DNA from 3 places in the Streptomyces sp. SID14515 genome. Region 2 is predicted to be linked to each of the others. Evidence: riboswitches for the same ligand, from Rfam matches in the RefSeq annotation. Region 2 holds a riboswitch; each other region holds the start of a gene.

Region 1 (7,752 bases), on a different contig from region 2:
CCTGCGCCCCGGACTACAGCGCGATGAGAGAGGGCCGGCTGCGGTTCAAGGCCACCGGCGACCCGGCGGAGACCGCCGCCGGGAAGCTCACCCTCACGGTCATCCGCGACGAGCTGGCCCGGATCGTCGGACAGCGGGCCGCCGCCGACCCCCATCTGCACCACCTCGACGGTCTCGACCTCTACGGAGAGGCCGACAACGCCGAACTGCCGTTGCCGGACGATCTGCACCCGGACCCCGCCACCCACCGGCTCATCGCCGAACGCTTCGCCCGTCTCGCGTTCGGCGACGGCGGCCCCTTCGTTACGAAGGGCGGGTGACCCGGGGCGGCCGAGGGCCGGGGTCAGATAGGAGGCCGGAGCCTCGCGTGTCGTCGTACGACCGGTTACGGGGCGTCCACCAGGATGCGGCCGTCGGCAGGGGTGAGTGAGGCGAGGCCGCCCGCGTAGGCGGATTCGACGCGGGAGCGTTCGGCCGCGTTCGGGACGGCGTTCGTGCAGGCGGTGCCGGCGCTGGAGCCCGACATCAGCTGGGAGCAGGGGCCGGGTTTGGTGTCCGGCAGGCCCAGGCTGTGGCCGAGCTCGTGGGCGGCGATACGGGTCTTGTCGTGGCCCTCGGTGACCGCCTGGCTGCCCAGCTCCACCCGGGCCTGGCCGCCGGGTCGGACCGGGCCGAGTGTGGCCTGCGGCCAGCCGCTGGTGGCCACGATCTGGATCTCGGCCCGCGTGCCGGGCGCCGCCTCGACGAGCTTGACGTTGGCGACGTTGGCGTTCCACGAGGCGACGCCTGCCGCGACCGCCGCCTCCCAGCCGCCGGCCCGGCTGTCGTCGTACCGGAGCGTCACCACCGCCGACGTGCTCTCCGCCGCCGGGTCCGGCGCGGGAGCGGCGTGCGCCGCCGTGGCCGTGGCCAGGGTGATCGCCGCGGCGACACCGGCCGCCTTGAGCCATCTGAATGTCAGCATTGCTGTCCCTTCACTCATGGGGGGCTCGGCTCCGCTGGGAAGCCGAGGGAGTGGGAGGACGGTCGCGGCGAACCGAACCGCCGTGCAGGTATGGCCGGTTGCCGCTCCTCCCGGGGCCGCAGAACCTATGCCGCCCCAGCGGCTTGATCATGCCCCTGCCAAGCAAAATAGGCCGGAAACACACCCTGCCCCCGTCGTGGGCAGCCACCGCCCCGTGGTCACGCGACGTCATGGGGCCGCGCGACGCCATCGGTACCGGAGGCCGCTTCCGTACCCTGGGTGCATGCGTATGCGACCCACTCTGAGCTGGACCTCCACCGAGGAGCCGCCGCCGGGCACCACGGACCTGGAGCCGGTCGCCGAGGTTCTGGGCGGTGGCGGTGTCCTGGTCCTGAGCGGGGCGGGCATCTCCACGGAGTCGGGCATCCCCGACTACCGGGGCGAGGGCGGCAGCCTGAGCCGGCACACCCCGATGACCTACCAGGACTTCACCGCCGACGCCGGTTCCCGTCGCCGGTACTGGGCGCGCAGCCATCTGGGCTGGCGCACCTTCGGCCGGGCCCGGCCCAACGCCGGGCACCGGGCCGTGGCCGCGTTCGGGCGGCACGGTCTGCTCTCGGGTGTGATCACCCAGAACGTCGACGGGCTGCACCAGGCCGCCGGCAGCGAGGGCGTCGTGGACCTCCACGGTCGCCTGGACCGGGTCGTCTGCCTTTCCTGCGGCGCCTTCAGCCCACGGCGCGAACTCGCCCGCCGGCTGGAGGAGGCGAACGAGGGCTTCGCGCCGGTGGCCGCCGCGATCAACCCGGACGGCGACGCCGATCTCACGGACGAGCAGGTCGGGGACTTCCGGGTGGCGCCCTGCGCCGTCTGCGGCGGCATCCTCAAACCGGATGTGGTGTTCTTCGGCGAGGCCGTGCCCCCGCAGCGGGTCGAACACTGCCGTGAACTGGTCCGTGCGGCGAGGGCACTGCTGGTCCTGGGCTCCTCCCTGACCGTGATGTCCGGGCTCCGGTTCGTCCGCGAGGCCGCCCGGGCCGGGACGCCGGTGCTGATCGTCAACCGGGATCCGACCCGCGGCGACCGGCATGCCGTCACCCGCGTGGCCCTTCCGCTGGGAGCGGCCCTCACCACCGTGGCCGGCCGGCTGGGCGTTCCCGTCGAGGACGGGGCGGAGGCCGCCGGAACCGGGTGAGGTGGCGGGGCGTCACCGGGGCTCGGATCGCGTCCATCTCCTCGGCCGTTCCGGTTCCCGTGTAGGCCCCGGGGCCTACCGGGCGAACGTCCGCAGATTCTCCGCCAGCGAGCTGATGGCGGCGGGGTTGCGCGGGCTTTCGACCAGGTCCACGTAGTCGAGGACGACAATCCGGTCGTTCTTGATCGCCGACACGTTGGCGAGCGGCTTGTAGGACTTCAGGAACTTCCGCTTCTGGTCGGCGCCGGTGTCACCGTAGTTGTTGATGACGATGACCTCGGGGTCGCGGTCGACCACCGTCTCCCATCCCACCGTCGTCCAGCTGTCCTTGAGGTCCTTCATGATGTGGTCGCCGCCGGCCTTGGTGATGATGTCGTGCGGTCCGGCGTACGCGCCCGAGGTCAGCGGCTTGTCCTTCCCGTCGTCGTACAGGAAGACGCGGAGCCGGTCGCTGCCCTTCGCCGCCTTCGCCCGGGCGTCGGCGACCTCTTTCCGGAAAGCCGTGATGAGGGTGTCCGCCCGGTCCTCGACGTCGAAGATCTTTCCGAGGTTCCGCAGGTCGGTGTAGAGCGCTTCGAGCGGCGGCATGACTCCGCGGGCCTTGCCCTGCCCGTTGCGGCACGACTCGCTCAGCAGGTACGAGTCGACGCCCACGCGCTTCAGTTCGGCGGGGGTGAACCCCTCCCCCTCGTTGAAGCCGTAGTTCCAGCCGGCGAAGACCAGGTCGGCGCGGGCGTCGAGGACGAGTTCCTTGTTGATCCGTTCCTTGGAGAGCCACTTGGTCTTCCGGTAGCCGTCCTTCCAGGGGACGGACGTCATGTCGCCCTTGTCGTCGGGCATCACGTATCCGGCCATGTGGTCCGCCAGTCCGAGGGCGAACATGATCTCGGTGATGCCGACGTCGTTGGTCACGACGCGCTGCGGGGCCTTGTCGTAGCTCTTCTTCTCGCCGCAGTTCTCGACGGTCACCGGGTAGTGCCGGTCGGCGCCGGCCTGGTCGTCCTTGTTGTCGGCCCGGTCGGTGACGTCCGCTCCGCAGCCGGTGAGGGCCAGGGCGGCTGCGAGAGCGAGCGCTGCGGGGCGCAGGGGGTTCGGCATGGTGGTCGAGGCTCCTCAGGAGGTGGGGCGGGCAGGGGGAAGGTCGAAGAGCAGTTGGAGCGCGCCGGTCTCTGGGTGGGCGACGCGGTGTGCCCGTACGCCGAAGACGTCGGCCAGCAGTTCGGTGGTCAGGACGGCGTCCGGGGCCCCGGAGGCGACGATCCGGCCGCCGTCGATGACATGGACGAGGTCGCAGTGCAGGGCGGCGAGGTTCAGGTCGTGCAGGGCGGTGAGCACGGTCAGGCCGCTGCCCCGGACCAGGGCGAGGACTTCCAGCTGGTGCGCGATGTCCAGGTGGTTGGTGGGCTCGTCGAGGACCAGGACCCGGGGCTGCTGGGCCAGGGCGCGGGCGATCAGGACGCGTTGCCGCTCGCCGCCGGAGAGGGTGAGGAAGCCGCGTTCGGCGAGGTGACCCGCGCCGACTCCTTCCAGGGCGTCGGCGCAGTGCCGGCGGTCCTCGTCGGTCGTCCGGGCCACCGGCCCCTGGTGCGGCAGACGCCCCATGGCGACGATCTCGGCCACGGTGAAGTCGAACTCCGCGACCGCGTCCTGCGGAAGCGCGGCCAGTCGGCGGGCGCCTTCCCTGACGCTCAGGGCGTGGAGGTCCTCACCGCCGATCCTGACGGCGCCGGCCGAGGGGCGCAGGGCCCGGTAGACGCAGCGCAGCAGGGTGGACTTCCCGCTGCCGTTGGGGCCGACCAGGCCGACGAGTTGTCCGTCGGCCGCGCCGAGGGTGACCTGGTCCACCAGCCGTGCACCGGCGATCTCGACGGTGAGCGCGTCGATGTCGATCCGCATCAGATGCCTCCGAAGGAGTAGGCGCGCCGGCGCATGAGGAGGAGGAAGCAGGGAACACCGATGACCGCGGTGAGGACGCCCACCGGGAGTTCGGCCGGCGCCAGCACCACGCGCGAGAGGATGTCCACCCAGATCAGCAGGACGGCTCCGGCGAGAGGGGCGGCGGCCAGGAGCCGGCGGTGGTCGGCGCCGACCAGCATCCGCACGGCGTGCGGGACCATCAGGCCGACGAAGCCGATCGCTCCGCTCACCGCGACGACCGCCCCGGTGACGGCCGCGGAGACGAGGAAGAGCTCCTTGCGCAGTCTCCCGGCGTCGACGCCGAGCGCGGCGGCGGTCTCGTCGCCCATGGCGAGGGCGTTCAGGCGCCGGGCCGACCAGCCGAGGTGCGCGATTCCGGCGAGCACCGCTCCGGCGGCGATCGGCACGGCAGCCCAGTTGGCACCGCTGAGACTGCCGAGCAGCCACATCATCGCGGAGCGGGCCGCTTCCCCGCGCTCGGCCGCGAACACCATGAAGGTGGTGACGGCCGAGAACCCGTAGTACATCGCGGTCCCCGTCAGCACGAGCCGGAGCGGGGTCAGTCCGCGTTCGGTGCGGGCGACCGCGTACACGAGCAGCATGGCGAGGAGTGCGGAGAGGAACGCCGCCGTGGACAGGGCCCAGATGCCGAGCGCTCCCAGGGCCCCGAAGATGAGCACGGCGTTGGCGCCGACCGCCGCGCCCGAGGAGATGCCGAGCACGAACGGGTCGGCGAGCGCGTTGCGCACCATGGCCTGGACGGCGACGCCGATGGCCGAAAGACCGGCTCCCACGACAGCGGCCAGAACCGCTCGTGGCAGGCGCAGTTCCCAGACGATGGTGTAGGCCGGGACCTCGTCGGCGCCGATGGCCCCTCCGGTCAGCCCCGCCCAGAGGTAGCGCAGCACTTCCGCCCAGGAGAGCCCCGAGGCGCCGAGTCCCGCCCCGCAGACGAGCGAGAGGGGCAGGGCCAGGCAGAGACCGGTCAGGAGGATCGGCAGGGGTACGCGCCAGGGTGGCGCCGATCCCGCGCCGACGGGCGCCGGGCGTGACGGTTTGGAAGGTATGTGGTCGAGCGACGTGGCCACGGATCGGTCGCTTTCGCCTCGGGCCGTACGTCTGCGCGAGGAGGAGCGGCCCCGGACGGCGGCCGCCCCGCGCAGCGCCTTTTCGCAGTCCACGGCGAATGGTCAGGAGCCTTCTCCCCCACGGGTGATCGGGCTCGCGGAACCAGTGGTTCCGCCTACCGTTGCGGGTCAGCGCCGGATTTCGACCGGACTTCCCCCGCGGGGAATCCGCAGCTTAGCGGGTAGGGCCGTCCCTCCTTCGGGGAGGGCGAGCGGCGGCAGAAGTCCGGTGCTGAAGGATGTGGGCATGCCGACCTATGTCTACCGCGTGACCAAGTACGACCCCGGCCACCGTGACGAACACGGGCGCTACACCGGCCCGGAGGACACCGCCAGCGACCGGGGCGCGGTCGAGGCCGCGTACCTCCGGGCCGTCGCGGCCTTCGCGGAGGACTCGGGCGTCGACCGGCCGGTGGTACGCGAGCCGCAGGTCCCGTCCCTCGCCCACTTCGGCGTCGAGCCGCCGGTGGACGGCTTCGGGCTGACCGGACTGTTCCCGTCCGGCCGGGACGGCGCGCCGGAGGAGTCGCCGGAATGCCGTCCGGGCGGCTCAACGGCGGTTCTTCCGGCGGGCTTTCACGACGGGGCCGAGGTGTCGCTCGATGTCGGGCTGGAGTTGGTGCGGTCCATGCTGCGCGACAGCGGCGCGTGGTGCCGGCTGGAGGTGGAGGACAGGTTCGCGGTCCACGTGGGCTGGGACCAGTACCTCTACGTCGGCAGTGACCGGCCCTGCGAGCGAGCGCTCGCGCAAACCCGGCGGCTCGGGCTCTTCGCGGAGCGCCTGGACTCCTCCCCGTACGCCGTGGAGACCGACGGCGAGCAGGTCCGGCGCCCGGCCGACGACGCGTTCTGGTCCGGTCTGCGCCGGATGGTCTCGGCGTGCCGCGCGGGCGTGCTGGAGGAGATGTACGTCGAGGGCGCCTCACGGTGGCACCGCCTCACCCGGGACGGCGTCGACGCGGTGCGGGCCCGGATCGCGCCCCGGGCCCGGCTCGCCGTGTGGCCGGACCTGTCCAGTGACGTCGAGGCGGTGCTCGGCGCCCTCCCGGCCGAGGGCACGGTGGAATGCGTCTGGCAGGACGCGGACGGGGACGTGCGCAGCGTCCTCGCCGACGAGGACTGCTTTCCGGCCCTGACCGCCCGGCTGTCCGGTGCCGCCGCCGTGGCGCTCCTGCCCCTGACCGCCGACGAACGCGTCCCGCTGTTCACGGGCGTCATGCCCGACGCCGACGGGGTGCTGCGCGCTCGCTGGGGTGCCGAACCGACGCCGAGCGACCGGGACTGGGCCCTCCTCAGGACGCTTCGCCCCGGGCAGATCGTCACCGGCACGGTGACCCATATCGCCTCCTTCGGCGTCACCTTCGTGGACATCGGCGGTTTCGAGGCGATGATCAACATTCCCGAGCTGTCGTGGCGACGCTTCGAGCACCCGTCCGATGTCGTCTCCGTCGGCGAGGAGATCGTCGCCGAGATTCTCGGTGTCGAGTTCCTGCCCGAGCGTGTGTCGCTGTCCCTCAAGTCCCTGCACGAAGATCCGATGCGGCTGCTGACCGGGCAGATCGGCCGGACGCTCGTCGGCCCGGTGACCAGGGTCGTGCCCTTCGGTGTGTTCGTACGCGTCGAGGATGCGGAGGACGGGTTCGAGGGGCTGGTGCACATCGCCGAGCTGGCGGACGAACACCTAGCCGGCCCGGAGATCGCGCTCCGGGCCGGCGACGCCCTGCCGGTCAGGATCATGGACGTGGACCTGCCCCGGCGGCGGATCGTCCTCTCGAACCGGCAGGCCGTCGCACGGGGCTGACACGCGCGGGCCTGACACGCAGTGGGCTGACACCACGGCCCGGTCTGCGGGGGCTCGTTCAGTTGCCCACGCCGAGGCCCGCCATGAACGCGGACGGATAGCGGTCGCCGCGTGCCGAGCCCGGCGGAACCGCCTTCTCGATCTCGGCGAGGTCGTCCGCGGTGAGCTCCAGGTCCAGTGCGGGCAGCGCCTCGGTCAGCCGTTCGCGGGTGCGGGCGCCGACGAGCGGCACGATGTCCTGGCCCTGTGCGGCCACCCAGGCGATGACCAGCTGGGCGACGGTGCACCCCTTGGCCTCGGCGACCCGGCGCAGGGCGTCCACGAGAGCGAGGTTGTGCTCCACGTTCCCGCTGGAGAAACGCGGTCCGAAGCCGCGGCTGTCGCCGGGGGCGGAGCGGGCGGTGGACCAGTGGCCGGAGATCAGGCCGCGGCCCAGGACTCCGTACGCGGTGAGACCGATGCCGAGCTCCCGCAGCGTGGGCAGGACGTCCGCCTCGACGGCGCGGGAGATCAGCGAGTACTCGATCTGAAGGTCGGCGATCGGGTGCACGGCGTGCGCCCGGCGGATCGTCGCGGCGTCCACCTCGGAGAGGCCGATGTGCCGTACGTATCCGGCGTCGACCATCTCCTTGATCGCGCCCACCGTCTCCTCGATGGGCACGGCAGGGTCCAGCCGGGCCGGGCGGTAGACGTCGATGTGGTCGGTGCCCAGCCGGGTCAGGGAGTAGGCCAGGAAGTTCTTCACCGC
Region 2 (7,752 bases):
GGAGGACACGTGAGCGAGACCGAGACCTACTACGAGTTCGGCACCGCCGCCGACCGGTGGGACCGGGCGCAGATGTTCTTCGAGGCCAAGGAGTACCTGACGGCCGCGCGGATCCTGGCCGGACTGGTCGAGGAAGTGCCGGAGCAGGTCGCGCCGCGGCTGCTGCTGGCCCGCTCCTACTACCACTCCGCCCGGCTGGGCAAAGCGGAGAAGGAGCTGCGGACCGTTCTGGAGCTCGACCCGGTGGAAAGCTACGCGCGCCTCATGCTGGGCCGGACGTTGGAGCGCCAGGGGCGGATCGCCGACGCGACGCCGCACCTGCGGATGGCCGCCGCCCTCACCGGCGACTTCGGCCCCGGAGCGATCCGCTCCTGAGCCGTCGCCCCGTTCCACCTGCCGGGCCCGCACCCTTCGGTGCGGGCCCGGTCTCCTTTACCCGCCGGTATGGACATCGGACAATGGGATCTCCAGGACGAAGACGAAGGGGTGGGAGATGTACGGATCCAGGAGTGCCGCATTACGCCGGGCGCGGTCAGCCGCGCTCATCGGGCTGGCGGTGGCGGCCTCGGCCGGCTGCTCCGGCGGCGGTGATGGTGACGGCCGCGGGCAGAACGGAGAAGGGGCGGAGCTCACCGCCCGCCCGCCGGGGGCCCACAGCTGGACCAGCAGGCCGTGCGCCCTCCTCTCCGGCGCCGCGCCCGCCGAGGGCTTCACCTTCAGCAGCTCCACCGACTCCGCCTCCCCCGACGCCCGGGAGGACATCGGCGAGAACGGTGCGCGGCCGCTCTACCGCCGGACCGGCTGCCTCGCGGACCTGAAGGCCCCGGACGGCACGTTCTGGAAACTCAGCACCACGGCCCAGGTGTACGAGAACACCGCGCCGGCCCGTCACGCGTACCGTGTCAAAGAGGATCTCGACCGTGCCCATGGGCGCGGACCCGAGAAGATCCATGACACCGCCTACGCGTTACCGGAGGACGACCAGGGCCGCCCCGGCCGCACCCTCCTTCTGTGGAACGGCGACCTCGTGCTCACGGTGTCCGCGTACGCACCGCACGGCAGCACGGAACACGACGTACAGAAGGACCTCGAACGCATCGTCGGCAACGCGGCGCGGCGCGGCGAGGACGGCCTGCGCGATCACGACGCCTCCTCCCCCGCACCCGGATGACCTCCGTGGTCCGATGACCTCCGCGGTCGGACTCGGCGCCGCGGGTCAGACGTCCGGCCGGGCGTTCGCCACCCGGTCGAGCCACTCCTTCATCAGCGCCGCCTCGGCGGTGCTCAGGCCCGCCCCGTGCTCCTTCCGGAGCAGAGCGCTCAACCGGGCCGCCGCCGTGGGCACTTCGGCGGCCGGCGGCACGTCGGGCGACGCGCTCGGTGACATCTCCGGCGACACGTCCGGTGTGAGCACCGTCGCGTGCAGCGCGTCGCGCACCCGTCGGGACACCTCGATGTCGTCGAACGTCGCCGGACGGGACACCAGCATCAGCGCCACCCCCACATTGGCCGACATGATCATCTGGGCGGCGAGCTCGGGCGCGACGCGTATCCGGCCCCGGGCGGCGGCCCGTTCGAGGTCCCCGGTCAGGATCCGGTGGGACTCCAGCGCCGCGGCGGGCGGCGTGCGCATCGCCGGCGAGTTCATCAGCCGGTAGAGGTTGCGGTTGTCGAGGGCGAAGGCGACGTGACTGTCCCACCCCCGGCGCAGGTCCTCCACGGGGTCCGTCGTCTCGCCGCGCTCCCTCTTCGTCGCCAGGTACTTCTCGAAGCCGTGGTCGACGACGGCCGACAGCAGGCCTTCCTTGTCGCCGAAGTGGCGGTAGAGGGCCGGGGCGCCGACCTTCGCCGCCTCGCACACGGCGCGCGTGGAAATATCGCCGTCGGGCGACTCCCTGACCAGGGTGGCGGCCACTTCCAGGATGCGTGTGCGGGTGCTCGTACTCACCGGACGGACGCTATCAAGCGGCACGGCGGCGATCAGACGATGCCGCCGTTGGCCCGCAGCACCTGGCCGTTGACCCAGCGGGCCGGGCCGGCGAGGAAGGAGACCACCTCGGCTATGTCCTGCGGGGCGCCCAGCCGCTCCAGCGGCGGCTGGGCGGCCATCCGCGCGATGGTCTCCTCGTCCTTGCCGTCCAGGAACAGGGCGGTGGCGGTCGGCCCGGGCGCGACGGCGTTGACGGTGATGTCGCGGCCGCGCAGCTCGCGGGCGAGGATCAGGGTCATGGCCTCGACGGCGCCCTTGGTCGCGGCATAGGCGGTGTAGCCGGGCAGGGCAAGCGACAGCACCGAACTGGAGAAGTTGATGATGGCCCCGCCCTCGCGCAACCGCCGAGCGGCCTGCTGGTCGACGACGAACGTGCCCCGGATGTTGGTGCGGTGCATCCGGTCGAGCGTGTCGAGTTCGAGCTCGGCCAGCGGCGCGAGCGCCATGACCCCCGCCGCGTGCACCACGACGTCGACGCCGCCGAACGTCTCCTCGGCGGCATCGAAGAGCGCCGCGACGGCGACCTCGTCGGCCACGTCCGCCTGCTGTGCGAAGGCTTCACCGCCCGCGGCGGTGATGGCGGCGACGGCGGCCTCCGCCTCGGTCCGGTTGCCCGCGTAGTTGACGACGACCGCGAAGCCGTCGGCGGCGAGCCGTTCGGCACTCTCACGGCCGATACCCCGCGAGCCCCCGGTGACCACGGCCACCCGGCGAGGCGCGTCACCGGCGCGCGCGGCCTGCGCGGAGGACGCAGATGCGGATGCGGATGTGGGTACGGATGCGGACTGTTCGGTCATGGCAGTGCTCCTGGCGACTGGGGTCGCGGCGGTCCCGTGAAACCCGATGAGATCAACGCTAACACCGTCGCCGTAGCGGCGCTACCTCGCGAACGTAGCAATGATAATAAACATCGCTACCCCTCTTCCGCCCTGCCCGCACACGACAGAACCCGCCGGTAAGGCCCCCGGCGGGTTCTGTCGTGTGCGGGCGATCCGCTCAGTTCACCGCACTCGCGGTGCGGGGCGTCGCGGCACCGGCCGCGGGCGTCAGAAGGCGTTCGGTGAGATAGCCGAAGACCACGCCGAAGACGCTCCACAGCGTCGCCTGGACCGCGAGCGTCGAGAGCCTGAACTCCCACAGCAGGGCGGCCGGGAAGTCCTTGCCCACCTCGTCGAAGGAGGGCAGGAAGGCGTAGGAGAGGCCGATCAGCAGAACGAAGCCGGCGACGGCCACGATGGTGGCGTTCCAGTTGCCCAGTAGTGGAGCGAGCCGTTTGCCGATGATGACGGCGGCGACGGCCAGCAGCACGCTGAGGGCGACCATCAGGAAGAACAAGGTGGTGCGCTTGCCGATGGTGTCCGGGTTGCCGACGGCGGGCGGGTTCGCCGGGTACTTCAGGAACGGCACGACGTAGACAGTGAGCAGGGCGGCGCCCGCGATGAGCGCAGCCGTGGCCCGGGGGCCGAAGTCGCCGATGCGGCCCAGCGCGTAACAGAACACGAGGGCGGCGATCCCGCCCACGGCGACGCCGAAGACCAGGACGCCGGTGGCGAGTCCGCCGGTCGCCTGCATGGTGCGGCTGACCAGCTCCTCGCCGCCGCCGTGGTCGTGGCTGTGGGCCTCTTCGAGGGCGATGGCCGCGTCCACCTGGGACTCACCGAGGAAGTAGGCGACGGCGAGCGCGAGCGCACCCGCGATCAGGCCCGCGAGCATGCCGCGCACGAGCAGAGCTCTGACAGATATGGAGTTCACGATGGTTTCCTGATTTCTCTTGCTTCCCGTGTCCGCTGATTCCCTGGTGCTTCAGGCACCGCAGGCGCCTCAGTGGCAGGGGAAGCCGAGCAGGTGGCGGCCGTCGTGGACCCACTCGTGGACGCCTTCGCCCGAGATGAGCGCGGTGGCGCCCTGTTCGGCGCCGACGAAGTACAGCAGGACGAGCATGAGAATGCCGAAGAAGACCGCCCACGGGGCGAGGGCCTTCGCCGAGATCGGAGTGATCGCGGATGTCCCGGTTGCGGGAACGGCGGACTGTGCCATCGCAGTACCTCCTGTGGGAACACGCGTCCCTGTCGTGGTGCCTCGGACGAAGGTGCCGGGTCTGACTTCCCCGCACGGATGCGGGTTCACAGTGGCGCGACCGTGCCGGATTCTCACCGGACTTCCGTCACACCCTCGTCATGGTCGACGTGACCATACCGCCTGTACGCAGGTGCCGCCATGGTCCAATCTGCGGAGCCGCGGAGCGCGGATCCCTTGGGGCTACAGGACGTTGGGGCCCACGGTGAAGGAGTGAGGGCAGGAACATGACAGTACGGGTGATGTTGATCTCACCGGCGATGAACGCGGCGCTGCGGGAGGCCCGCTTCGACGGTGACGCTCCGCTGGACCGGTCCGGCCGGGAGCGCGCGCGGGCCGCGGCCGGCGCGGTGCCGGAAGCCGGGCTCGCGCTGAGCGGCCCCTCCGAGCGGTGCCGCGAGACCGCCGCGGCGCTCGGCCTGGCGGCGCGGGCCGAACCGGCCCTGGCCGGCTGGGACCTGGCGCGCTGGGCCGGCCGCCGTCTCGACGAGGTGGCCGCCGCCGAACCCGCGCAGGTGACCGCATGGCTCGGCGACCCCTCGGCGGCTCCGCACGGCGGCGAGTCGCTGCACGACCTGGTCGGGAGGATCGGGCGGTGGCTGGACTCCCTCGGCGGACCGGACGCACCCGGCACGAGCGTCCTGGCGGTGGCCGAGGCCGCCGTCGTCCGGGCAGCGGTCGTCCACGGTCTGCGGCTGCCGGCGGAGGCATTCTGGCGGCTGGACGTCGCCCCGCTGACGCTGACCGAACTCAGCGGGCGGTCGGGCCGGTGGAATGTGGCACTGGGCCGCCCCCTGACCGCTCCCCCGGCCGGCTGACCGTCACGGCACGTCGCGCTGTCCCGGCCGGTCGGCCGAACGTCACGCCGCCTCGCCGTCCCGCCAGTCGGGCCGGACCAGCACAGCCGTGGCGACGATCCCGTCCTCGATCCGCCAGAACCCGTGCAGGGTCGTCGGCAGCGCCGGGTCGGTGAGCAGCAGACGGGCGGCGAAGGAGCCCTCGGCGGCCACCCCGTCCCGAGGACCGTCACTGTCACCCGGCCCGGAGAGGCCGGACGGGCCGGAGAGACCGGACGGGCTGCCCAGGCCGCTCAGGCCGTCCGGGCTGCTCGGACTGCCCGGACCGCCGTCGGCCCGATGGAACGTCAGGTCGGCCTCGGTGAAGTCGAGTTCGAGGCCCGTGATCGGATACCAGGTCTTGAAGACGCTCTCCTTCGCGCTGAACAGGACCCGGTCCCAGTGGATTTCGCCCGAGTCCATTTCGCCCGTGCCCTCCGCCGCGGGCGGACCGATCCGCTCGCGCTCGGCGGGCAGCGTCACCAACTCCCGTACGCCGCTGGGGAGCGGGGCGTGCGGTTCCGCGTCGATGCCCAGCGACAGCACGTCCTTCGCACGGGCCAGCGCGGCCGCCCGGTACCCGGCGCAGTGGGTGAGGCTGCCGACGATTCCCTCGGGCCACAGCGGTCTTCCGCGGTGGCCGTGGAGCACGGCCACCGGCGGCAGGCCGAGTCCGGCCATGGCGCGCCGGGCACAGGCACGGGCCGTCGCGAAGTCGTTCCGGCGTTTGGCCACGCTCTTGGCGATCAGCGCCTCCTCCTCCGGGAAGAGGGTTCCGTCCGGGACGCTGTCCGCGCGGGTCGCGGCACAGGAGACGTCGGCGGGCAGCAGCAGCTCGATCACGATGTGCCTCCGGGGGTGCGCGGCCGCGCGGACGGTTCGGCGTCGGTACGGGCCGGCGGGGCGGGGTCGCCCTCGTACGGGAGGATCTGCCGCAGCAGGCCGCGCGGGTGCCCCCGCTCGCGCCACTCCCTGGGGTAGCCGATGGAGACCTCCTCGAAGCGCACCCCGTCGTACCAGGTCGTACGGGGGATGTGGAGGTGGCCGTAGACGACGGCGGTGACGTTGAAGCGGCGGTGCCAGTCGGCGGTCAGTTCGGTGCCGCACCACTGCGCGAACTCCGGGTACCACATCACCGACGTGGGCTCCCGCACCAACGGCCAGTGCCCGGCGAGGACGAGGGGTATCTCGGGGTCGTGCTCCGCGAGCCGGCGTTCGGTCGCGGCGACCCGGGCGCGGCACCAGTCGTCCCGGGTCGGATAGGGGTCCGGGTGGAGGAGGTACTCGTCGTTGCAGACGATGCCGGACTCGTGCGCGACGGCGAGCGACTCCTCCTTCGTGTGCGTTCCCGGGGCGCGGAAGGTGTAGTCGTACAGAAGGAAGAGCGGTGCGATCGCCACCGGTCCGTCCGGGCCCGGCCAGAGCGGGAAGGGGTCTTCCGGAGTCGTCACGCCGAGATCCCGGCACAGCTCGACGAGGTGGTCGTAGCGGGCCTGGCCGCGCAGTTGGACCGGGTCCTTGTTCAGGGTCCACAGCTCGTGGTTGCCGGGGGTCCAGATCACCTGGGCGAAGCGTTCCGCGAGGAGTGCGAGCGCCCACCGGATGTCCTCGGGCTGCTCCGCCACGTCGCCCGCGACGATCAGCCAGTCCGCGTCGGACGTCGGGTGCAGGGACTCCACGAGGGGCCGGTTGTCGGTCACCGCCGCGTGCAGGTCGCTCACGGCCAGCAGACGGCCCGCGCCCTGCTGTCGGTTCCCGTCGCCGGGGGCGGGAACGGCGGCGGGAGCACCGTGCGGTGCGGAGTCGCTGGGAGGAGTCATGGGCAGCTGATTCCTGATCTGTCGCGGTCGTCCGGCTCCGTCCGCACGGTGGGAGCCCCTGGGTACGTAGCCTCTCACGCTCCCCTCGCGGTTCCCCCGGGGTTTCGTAGGGTGGGCACGTCGGCCCGGGGCGGGGTCGCGGCCTAGGGGGTGTCTTGTCGATCAGGCCGGATCAGGGAGCGGGGTCTGGTGCCGTGCATCGCAAGGCGGAGGAGGGAGTCATGGCGGAGCCATGCCGACCGACGACAACGCGGCGAGGCGCGGTGCCAGGGCACGCGAGCCCGGCATGATCGCCAAGACACCCCCTAGGGCGTGGCGTCAGTCGGCTTCCGTCCGGCGGGAGTTCAGTTCGTTCACCGCGCCGAGCGCGTCGCCGACCGTCGTGTAGTCGACGGCGATGAAGTTGACCGGGCTGCCGCGCTGTTCCTCGCAGGCCCGGGTCCGCTCCAGGACCCAGTCCCGGGCGTTGACGCGACCGGCGTCCAGGCGGCTGCCGCCCGCGTTCGTGATGAAGTGGTTGAGGAGGAAGAGCTGCTTTCCGGTGCCGCCCCGGTGCGGCGCACAGGTCATCTCGGAGGGGTTCCGGAAGGCGAACGGGGTCTCCATCCCGTACCGGTAGAAGTTGCGGTACCAGGGCGCCGGTCCGTCGGCCTTCTCCGCGAACACCACCAGTCGGCGGCCGCTGTCGATCATCTCCGCCAGGGTGGGCCACGGGGCTTCCGGGTCGGCCGAGGGGGTGTGCAGGAGGTCGTCCAGGCCGGCGGCGCGGAACGCCTTCTCGGTGTCCTCGGGGCTGATGTCGTCCTGGACGATGAGCGTCACGATCTCGGTGGGGTGGGCGCGCAGCCAGTCGCCGATGTCCTCCAGTGCCGGGACCAGTTCGATGGCCCCGGCGCGGCAGACTCCGTGGCAGAGCCACAGGCCCTCGCGCGGCGGGTTGACCTTGTCGATGGCGCCGGAGATCAGGCGGCGCTGCTCGGGGGTGAACTCGGGGGAGTCGAGGCGCTCGGCGATGTCCTGCGGGCTCTCC
Region 3 (7,752 bases), on a different contig from region 2:
CCCGTACATCGGCCACCCCGTGGTGGATCTCGTACCCCTCCACCGGCTCGCCCAGCGCCGAACCGACCGGCCGCGCCAGCGTCTTGGCCCGGTCGAAGCGGATCCGCACCGGCAGCAGCCCCAGCCCGTCCACGACCCCCGCCCGCGACTCCACCTCGTCCTCGATCCGCTCACCGAGCACCTGGAACCCGCCGCAGACGCCGAGCACCGGCCGGCCCTCCGCCGCCCGCCGCACCAGCGCGTCCGCGAGGCCCCGCTCGCGCAGCCAGGCCAGCGCCTTCACCGTGCCGCGCGTCCCGGGGACGATCACCAGGTCCGCGTCGACCAGCTCGTCGGCCCGGTCCACGAACCGCACGACGACGCCCGGTTCGGCGGCCAGCGCGTCCACATCCGTGAAGTTGGACATCAACGGCACCGCGCAGACCGCGACCCGCAACACGTCCTCGCCGTGCGGGGGAGCCACGACCGATTCGCGCACCGCGCCCCGCATCGACACCCGCAGGCCGTCCTCCTCGTCGATGCCGAGCCCGTGGGCGTACGGCAGCACTCCGTACGTCCGCCGCCCGGTCAGGTCGTACAGCATGTCCAGGCCCGGCTCCAACAGCGAGACGTCGCCTCGGAACTTGTTCACGAGGTAGCCGGCGACCAGCGCCTGGTCCTCCGCGCTCAGCAGCGCCGTCGTGCCGAAGAACGAGGCGAAGACCCCGCCCCGGTCGATGTCCCCGACCACCAGCACAGGGAATTTCGCGGCCCGCGCGATCCCCATGTTCACGATGTCGGTCCGCCGCAGATTGATCTCGGCCGGCGACCCGGCCCCTTCGCAGATCACCGCGTCGTACGTCGACCGCAACTGCTCCAGACAGTCCGTGACCGTCCCGAGCAACGCCTCCTGACGGCCTCCGTGATAGCCCCGGGCGCTCATCTCGCCGACCGGCTTGCCCATCAGCACGACCTGGCTGGACCGGTCGCTGCCGGGCTTCAGCAGCACCGGGTTCATCAGGGCCGTCGGCTCCACCCGGGCGGCCTGCGCCTGCATGGCCTGGGCCCGCCCGATCTCCGCGCCCTCCCGGGTCACGAAGGAGTTCAGCGACATGTTCTGCGCCTTGAACGGCGCGACCTTCACGCCCCGGCGCACCAGCCACCGGCAGATGCCCGCCGTGACGACGCTCTTGCCCGCGTCCGATGTGGTTCCCGCGACCAGCAGTCCGCCGCTCATGCCCGTCCCCGCTTCCGTCCTGTCGACGACCGTCCCGCGACCACGCGCCCGGCGATCACGCGCCCGGCGACCAGCCGCCCCGCCACGCACACCCCGAGGGCCAGCGCACTCACCCGGCGCGACAGCCGTACCGCGCGTTCGATGTCGGCGCTCCGCACGTCCCGCCCGGACTCGCCGTTCAAGACCGGCCGGTGCTCGACGCGCCCCGCGTACGCCAGCGTCCCGCCCAGCCGTACGCCGAGCGCCCCCGCGAACGCGGCCTCCACCGGACCGGCGTTCGGACTCGGGTGACGGCCCGCGTCGGCCTTCCAGGCGCGTACGGCCTCCGAGGGCCGCCCGCCCGCCGCCACGGCCAGCGCGGCCGTCAGCCGGGCGCCGGGCCACCCCGCGAGATCGTCCAGGCGGGCCGAGGCCCAGCCGTAACGGCGGTGGCGGGGCGACTTGTGGCCGACCATCGCGTCGAGCGTGTTCACGGCCCGGAAGCCGACGAGCCCCGGCACCCCGCCGATCGCTCCCCACACCAGCGCGCCGACGACGGCGTCCGAGGTGTTCTCGGCGACCGACTCGACGACCGCGCGGGCGATGCCCGGACCGTCCAGGGAGTGCGGATCGCGCCCGCACAGATGCGGCAGCCGCTCCCGGGCCACCTCCAGGTCCCCGGCGGCCAGCGCGCCGCCGATGGCGCGGGCCTCCCGGCCCAGCGACGTACCGCCGACGACGGACCAGGCGGTGGCGGCGGTCAGCGCGACGGCGAGCGCGGGCCGGTCCCGTACGGCGCGTGCGGCCAGCGCGGCGGCCCCCACGGCGCCACCGGCGCACACGAGGGTGTGCAGAGCGCCCCGGCCCCGGTCGTCACGCCACAGCAGGGACTCCACCCGCGCGGCGGCGCGGCCGAATCCGGCGACGGGGTGGCCGCGTCGGGGGTCGCCGAGCAGGGCGTCGGCGATCAGTCCGGCCGTGGCGCCGTACGCGAAGACGCGGTCGGCACGCACGGCTCAGGCCGCCGCGGTCAGAGGCGTTCCGGCATACGTTCCGGCACCGGGGCCGTAACTGGGGGGCACGGGATGCGGCGCACGGCGGCCGGGCATGGCGTAGGTCCTCACTCAGGGTCCGCGCCCTGGTTCGACGTGACCGGCGACGAGAGTCTCCTGGCTTCCGGATCCGCAGTTCCCCCGGCCTTCCAGCCCGCGTGCGGCGGGCCGTGACATCCGGTGTGGGGGAGTGCTCCCCGGTGACAGTGGCGGGACCGCGCCGGATTCGCACCGGCTTCCTCTGCTGTCGCCGTAAATGGCTCCGGCAGTCCACCACGCCCCGCGAACACCCGTCAACTTGCTGTTGACCTGCGGGGCTCCACTGTGTGCGGACGCACACGCGGACGCGCTTCGGGCCGGACACACGAGGGTGTGTCCGGCCCGAAGCGGTGCTGCGGAGTGCGGTGGAGCGGGGTCAGGCGACGATCAGATAGATCCCGTACGAGACCGCCGCCACGCACAGCGCGAAGCAGGCGTAGGCGCCGGTGCGCGCCAGCGCGACTGATCCGCCGGAGGCGCTGCTGCCGGCCGTGGCGGACTGCTTGGAGAGGGCGACGATGCCCAGGGTGAAGAGGCCCACCAGCGCGACGGTGACCACGAGACTGACACCGAAGACGGAGGCGAGAGCTGCCCAGTCGATTTTCATGCGGATCTGTCCTTACACCGTGGCCGGCGGCCGGGCCGGGTCGTCGGGCGCCGTGGCCGGAGCCGGGATGGTGGTCATGAGGTCGGAGGCCGGGCCGCCGACGGGCGGCGGCTGGACCGCGGCGATGGCGGTGGTGACGACGCCCTGGGGCTCGTCCTCGCCGACGGCCGTGTCGTTGACGTTGGTGTGGTCGACCGGCTGGCGGCGCGAGGCCAGCCAGATGGCGAAGGAGCCGCCGACGAGCAGGATCGCGGTGACGGTGATGCCCCAGGTGCCCTGCTTGGTCAGGAACTCGGCGCCCGCGCCGACCAGGCCCGCGGCCGGCAGCGTCAGACCCCAGGCGACGAACATCCGGGTGGCGGTGGACCAGCGGACCACGCCCCCCTTGCGGCCGAGGCCCGCGCCCATCACGGCACCCGAGCAGGACTGGGTGGTGGAGAGCGAGAAGCCGAGGTGCGAGGAGGCCAGGATGACGGTCGCCGCACTGGTCTGGGCGGCGAAGCCCTGCGGCGGCTTGAGGTCGGTCAGGCCGCTGCCCATGGTGCGGATGATGCGCCAGCCGCCGAGGTAGGTGCCGAGCGCGATGGCGACACCGGCGGAGACGATGACCCACATCGGCGGGTTGGAGCCGGGGGCGAGGACGCCGCCGGTGACCAGGGCGAGGGTGATGATGCCCATCGTCTTCTGGGCGTCGTTGGTGCCGTGGGCGAGCGAGACGAGACCGGCGGAGGCGATCTGTCCGGCCCGGTAGCCCTTGGCCGTCGACTTCAGCTGGTTCGGGTCGGTGACGTTGCGGTTGATCCGGTACGTCAGCCGCGTGGCCAGCATCGCGGCGAGGCCGGCCACCAGCGGGGCGGCGATCGCCGGGAGCAGCACCTTGGTGACCACGGTGCCGCCGTTGATCGAGGACCAGCCGGCCGACATGACCGCGGCGCCGATCAGACCGCCGAACAGGGCGTGGGAGGAGCTGGAGGGCAGGCCGACCAGCCAGGTCAGGAGATTCCACAGGATGGCGCCGACGAGCGCCGCGAAGATGACCTCGGTTCTGAGGCCGTCCTCGTTGACAATCCCGCCGGAGATCGTCTTGGCGACCTCCACCGATAGGAACGCGCCGATCAGGTTGAGAACGGCGGACATCGCCACCGCTGTCTTGGGCTTCAGGGCGCCGGTCGAGATGGTGGTGGCCATCGCGTTGGCGGTGTCGTGGAAACCGTTCGTGAAATCGAACACGAGAGCTGTTACGACAACAATCGCAAGCAGCAGCGTGATGTGTTCCATTTACCCAGGCAATCGTTCGACGTCAGTGGCTCGTGGACCGTAGGCAACCTGAGTGAACGGAAGATGAACTGGACAGGGCGTTGCGGTGACCCCAAGCGGAGTGGGTCGCTTCCGCTTGTGTGCGGGAGAGGTTGGGGGATGGCTGTGGGGTGCGGCGTGGACTGCCCTTTGCCGCCCGTTGGCGAACATTTTGAGCGGCTGTTCGGCACCCGGAAGAGATCCCCGTCACTCCCCGTGTGACGTTCCGGTTGCGCGCCTTCGCGCCTACGCTCGCCCCATGAGCGAGCAGCACCCGGAATCCGTGGGAGAGACCTGGCGGGACGTCGTCGCGACGGCCCGTCGCAGCGCGGCGGACGGCCTGGTCGTCGGCACCTCGGGCAATGTGTCCGCCCGGGTCGGCGATCTGGTCCTGGTGACGCCCAGCGGGGTGCCCTACGACCGGCTCGGACCCCACGACGCGGTCGGCGTCGACCTGGACGGCCGGCAGGTCCTCGGGGAGCTCGGGCCGACCAGTGAACTCCCTCTCCATCTGGCGGTCTACCGCTCCACCGACGCCGTCGCCGTGGTCCACACCCACGCCGTGCACGCCACCGCCGTCTCCACCCTCGTCACCGAGGTGCCGCTGATCCACTACGCGGCCGCCATCCTCGGCGGCCCGGTCCGCACCGCCGCCTACGCCCGCTACGGCACCCCGGAACTGGCCGACGCCATGCTCGAAGCCCTCCAGGGCCGCACCGGCTGCCTGCTCGCCAACCACGGCACCGTCACCTACGGCGACACCCTCGACCAGGCCTACGAGCGCACCGCCCAGCTGGAGTGGCTGTGCCGTCTCTGGCTCACCGCGAGCTCCGTGCCCGGCCGCACCCCGGCCCTGCTCGACGCGGCCCAGCTGGCCGAGGTGACCGAGGCGCTCAAGGGATACGGCCAGCCCGGCTGACCCCCGCCGGGCGCCCCGCGCCCGACGCCCGCGCCCCGCGCCCCGCACCGTCGGAGCCCGGCCCCGCGCCCCGACATTGCGCCCCCTTCCCGGCTTCGCGCCCGCCCGGACGGCCCCCGTCCGCTGGCAGCCCGTCACCCGCCCCACGACACTGAAGCGGTGCGCCCGGTAACCGCGACGGCAACGGCCGTCACCACGATCCTCGGCGTCGGTGCGGCAGCGGTCGCGGCCGGCCGGTACGCCAGTGACGTCGCGCTCAAGGCGACGCCCGGACGTCCCCTCCCCGCCGACCGCAGACTCACCGTGCACGCCACGGCGGCCGGGCAGGTCACCCTGACCCGCTCCTTCTCGGCGCTCCGGCCCGGCACCTGGGGCCTCGCCGGACCCGGCGTCCACGCGGTCGTCGGACCCGTCGTCGACGGGGCCTCCCAGGCCGCCGACACGGTCGTGCGGAGACTGGAGAGCGTCGGCCAGGGGCTCCTCGAACCCGGCGCGAAGGTACGGCTCACCCCCGCGCTGTACGGCGGCGACCCGGGCAGCGACCTCGGTCTGGACCACCAGCAGGTCGAGATCCCCGGCGAGCTGGGGATCCTGCCCGCCTGGTACGTCCCCGGCGCGCGCGACACCTGGGTCATCACCGTGCACGGCCTCGGCGCCACCCGGGCCCACCCCATGAACCTCATGGGCTTCCTGCACGCACAGCGCTTCCCGGTCCTCGACCTCGCCTACCGGGGCGACCCCGGAGCCCCGCGCCCCGCCGACGGCCTCGGCCACTTCGGCGCCTCCGAATGGCGCGACCTCGACGCCGCCATCCGCCACGCCCTGCGCCTCGGGGCGCGGAACGTCATCGTCCACGGCTGGTCCACCGGCGCCACCATGGCCCTGTACGCCGCGGTCGAGTCACCGCTCCGCGACCGGATCAGCGGCCTCGTCCTCGACTCGCCGGTGCTGGACTGGCCGGTCACCCTGCGAGCCCTGGCCGCCGCCCACGGCGTCCCGGCCGCCCTGCTGCCGCTCGCCGTCCGCGCCGCCCAGGGCAGGACCGGGATGAGCGCCGCCCCGGTGCTGGAGACCTCGGCCGCGGCCTCGCTGCGCACCCCGACCCTGATCCTGCACGGCCCGGACGACACGATCGCCCCCTGGGGGCCCTCCCGCGAGCTCGCCGCCCGCCGCCCGGACCTGGTCAGCCTCCACGTCGTGGCGCAGGCTCCGCATGCGTCGATGTGGAACGCCGACCCGGCCCGCTACGAAGAGACCCTGCGACGCTTCCTCACGCCCCTGATGTGAGCCGATGGGGTGAACTCTCCCCCTTGCCATCGCGCCGGAGGAACCTTTCACGTACCGGTGAAACGCCTTCCGTTTGGGCTTTCGGGCCGTCAGGGGCAAGACTGCTCCCGTGACGTCCCGTACTCCGCGCGACTCCAGGCTGCGACTTGTCCGCCCGCGACCCCTTGCCACCGCCCGCAAGGCCGTGACCACCCGGCGTACCAGGCCGGCTCCCCGGCCCCCCGAGGGCACCCCGCCCCGCACGGAACTGGCACGCCAGGCCAGGGCGGTGCTCGCCGACGCCGTACGCATCGCCCACTGGGCCGCCGGCGCCCCGGGGCCGGGCGCCACCGCCCCGCTCGCGGCCCACGCCCTCGAACGGGCGGCCACCGCTCTGGAGCTCTCCCCGGCGCAGGTGCGCGCGGGCTGGGACCGGGCCCGGCTGGCCGGACTCATCGAGCTGCACGGCGACACCGCCCGCCCAGGCTGGCGGCTGCGCGCCTGGGACCGGGACGACTCCGCCGTGCTGCGCGGCTGGGTGGCGCTCTTCGACGCCTGGTCGCTCGTCCACGCAGCGCCCGAGGGCATCGAGGCGGGCGCGGTCGCCGAAGCCGTCGAGGCCGTGCCCCAGGTGCTCTCGCTCCTCCAGCTCTCCGCGGGCCCCGTCACCGTCCCCGCCCTGCTGGACCTCCTCGGCCAGCGCGTCGCCGAACTCCAGGAGGAGCGCTGCGAAGTGCCCCTGGGCCCCGGCAGAACGGTGCCCGCCGCCCCGGCGGAGACGGCCGCGACCGCCACGACCGCCGCCGGACCCGCCCGCAGCGCCGACCTCAACGCCCTGCTGCTCGACTGGGCCCTGGAGGGCCTCGCCGCCGTCGGGGCGCTGACCCTCGGCAAAGGGCACGCCACCCTCACCCCGCTCGGCAACTGGGCGGTCTGGGTCAAGCTGGAACAGATCTGCGTCGCCGCCCAGAGCCCGGCCGGCAACATCGAGCAGTCCGCCGCCGACATGCTCCTCGGCTGCGCCCGGCTCACCCCCGGCCCGGCCCGCGACGAATACCGCGCCTGGCTCGCCGCCCGCACCGTCGGCAGCGCCGTCGCCGAACTGCTGGCCGTCGCCCGGGGCGAGGACGCGCTGCTGCGCGGACTGGCCTTCGAGGCGCTGAGGGTGGTCGGCGCCCCCGCCGAACCCGAGGTCCGCGCCGTGCTCGCCGAACCCTCGCTGCGGCCCTACGCGCTGCTCTGGCTCGCCGAGTACGAGGGCAAGGACCCGGACGACGCCCAGGACGTCCTCAGCCGCGAGGAGTCCACCTGGCTCTGGGTCGACACCGCGGCCGCCGTCGCCGACCACGGCGAGACCGGGCTGCTGGTGCGCCATCTC

What was found. Region 2 has a riboswitch for cobalamin ahead of G3I54_RS10060 (CbtB-domain containing protein). Riboswitches for the same ligand answer to the same signal wherever they lie in the genome.
Positions count from the first base shown of each region.
Region 1: it holds a riboswitch for cobalamin, as region 2 does, so the genes downstream of both, G3I54_RS12425 (iron ABC transporter permease) here and G3I54_RS10060 (CbtB-domain containing protein) in region 2, are expected to answer to the same signal.
Region 3: it holds a riboswitch for cobalamin, as region 2 does, so the genes downstream of both, G3I54_RS19550 (cobalamin biosynthesis protein) here and G3I54_RS10060 (CbtB-domain containing protein) in region 2, are expected to answer to the same signal.

Region 1 covers NZ_JAAGMH010000065.1:243,922-251,673, reverse strand. The annotation lists gene G3I54_RS12450 (GDSL-type esterase/lipase family protein) at 1-320, shown strand, start outside; gene G3I54_RS12445 (snapalysin family zinc-dependent metalloprotease) at 386-964, opposite strand; gene G3I54_RS12440 (NAD-dependent protein deacetylase) at 1,254-2,159, shown strand; gene G3I54_RS12435 (ABC transporter substrate-binding protein) at 2,235-3,257, opposite strand; gene G3I54_RS12430 (ABC transporter ATP-binding protein) at 3,273-4,055, opposite strand; gene G3I54_RS12425 (iron ABC transporter permease) at 4,055-5,164, opposite strand; cobalamin riboswitch at 5,266-5,406, opposite strand; gene G3I54_RS12420 (S1 RNA-binding domain-containing protein) at 5,451-7,004, shown strand; gene G3I54_RS12415 (aldo/keto reductase) at 7,063-7,752, opposite strand, start outside.
Region 2 covers NZ_JAAGMH010000053.1:55,063-62,814, reverse strand. The annotation lists gene G3I54_RS10085 (tetratricopeptide repeat protein) at 10-375, shown strand; gene G3I54_RS10080 (hypothetical protein) at 494-1,171, shown strand; gene G3I54_RS10075 (TetR/AcrR family transcriptional regulator) at 1,217-1,948, opposite strand; gene G3I54_RS10070 (SDR family oxidoreductase) at 1,981-2,787, opposite strand; gene G3I54_RS10065 (CbtA family protein) at 2,987-3,742, opposite strand; gene G3I54_RS10060 (CbtB-domain containing protein) at 3,812-4,027, opposite strand; adenosylcobalamin (AdoCbl) riboswitch at 4,073-4,167, opposite strand; gene G3I54_RS10055 (histidine phosphatase family protein) at 4,294-4,884, shown strand; gene G3I54_RS10050 (4'-phosphopantetheinyl transferase superfamily protein) at 4,927-5,745, opposite strand; gene G3I54_RS10045 (metallophosphoesterase) at 5,742-6,722, opposite strand; gene G3I54_RS10040 (hypothetical protein) at 7,041-7,752, opposite strand, start outside.
Region 3 covers NZ_JAAGMH010000091.1:53,846-61,597, reverse strand. The annotation lists gene G3I54_RS19555 (cobyric acid synthase) at 1-1,216, opposite strand, end outside; gene G3I54_RS19550 (cobalamin biosynthesis protein) at 1,213-2,208, opposite strand; cobalamin riboswitch at 2,358-2,490, opposite strand; gene G3I54_RS19545 (hypothetical protein) at 2,663-2,893, opposite strand; gene G3I54_RS19540 (inorganic phosphate transporter) at 2,906-4,171, opposite strand; gene G3I54_RS19535 (class II aldolase/adducin family protein) at 4,449-5,108, shown strand; gene G3I54_RS19530 (alpha/beta fold hydrolase) at 5,268-6,395, shown strand; gene G3I54_RS19525 (hypothetical protein) at 6,580-7,752, shown strand, end outside.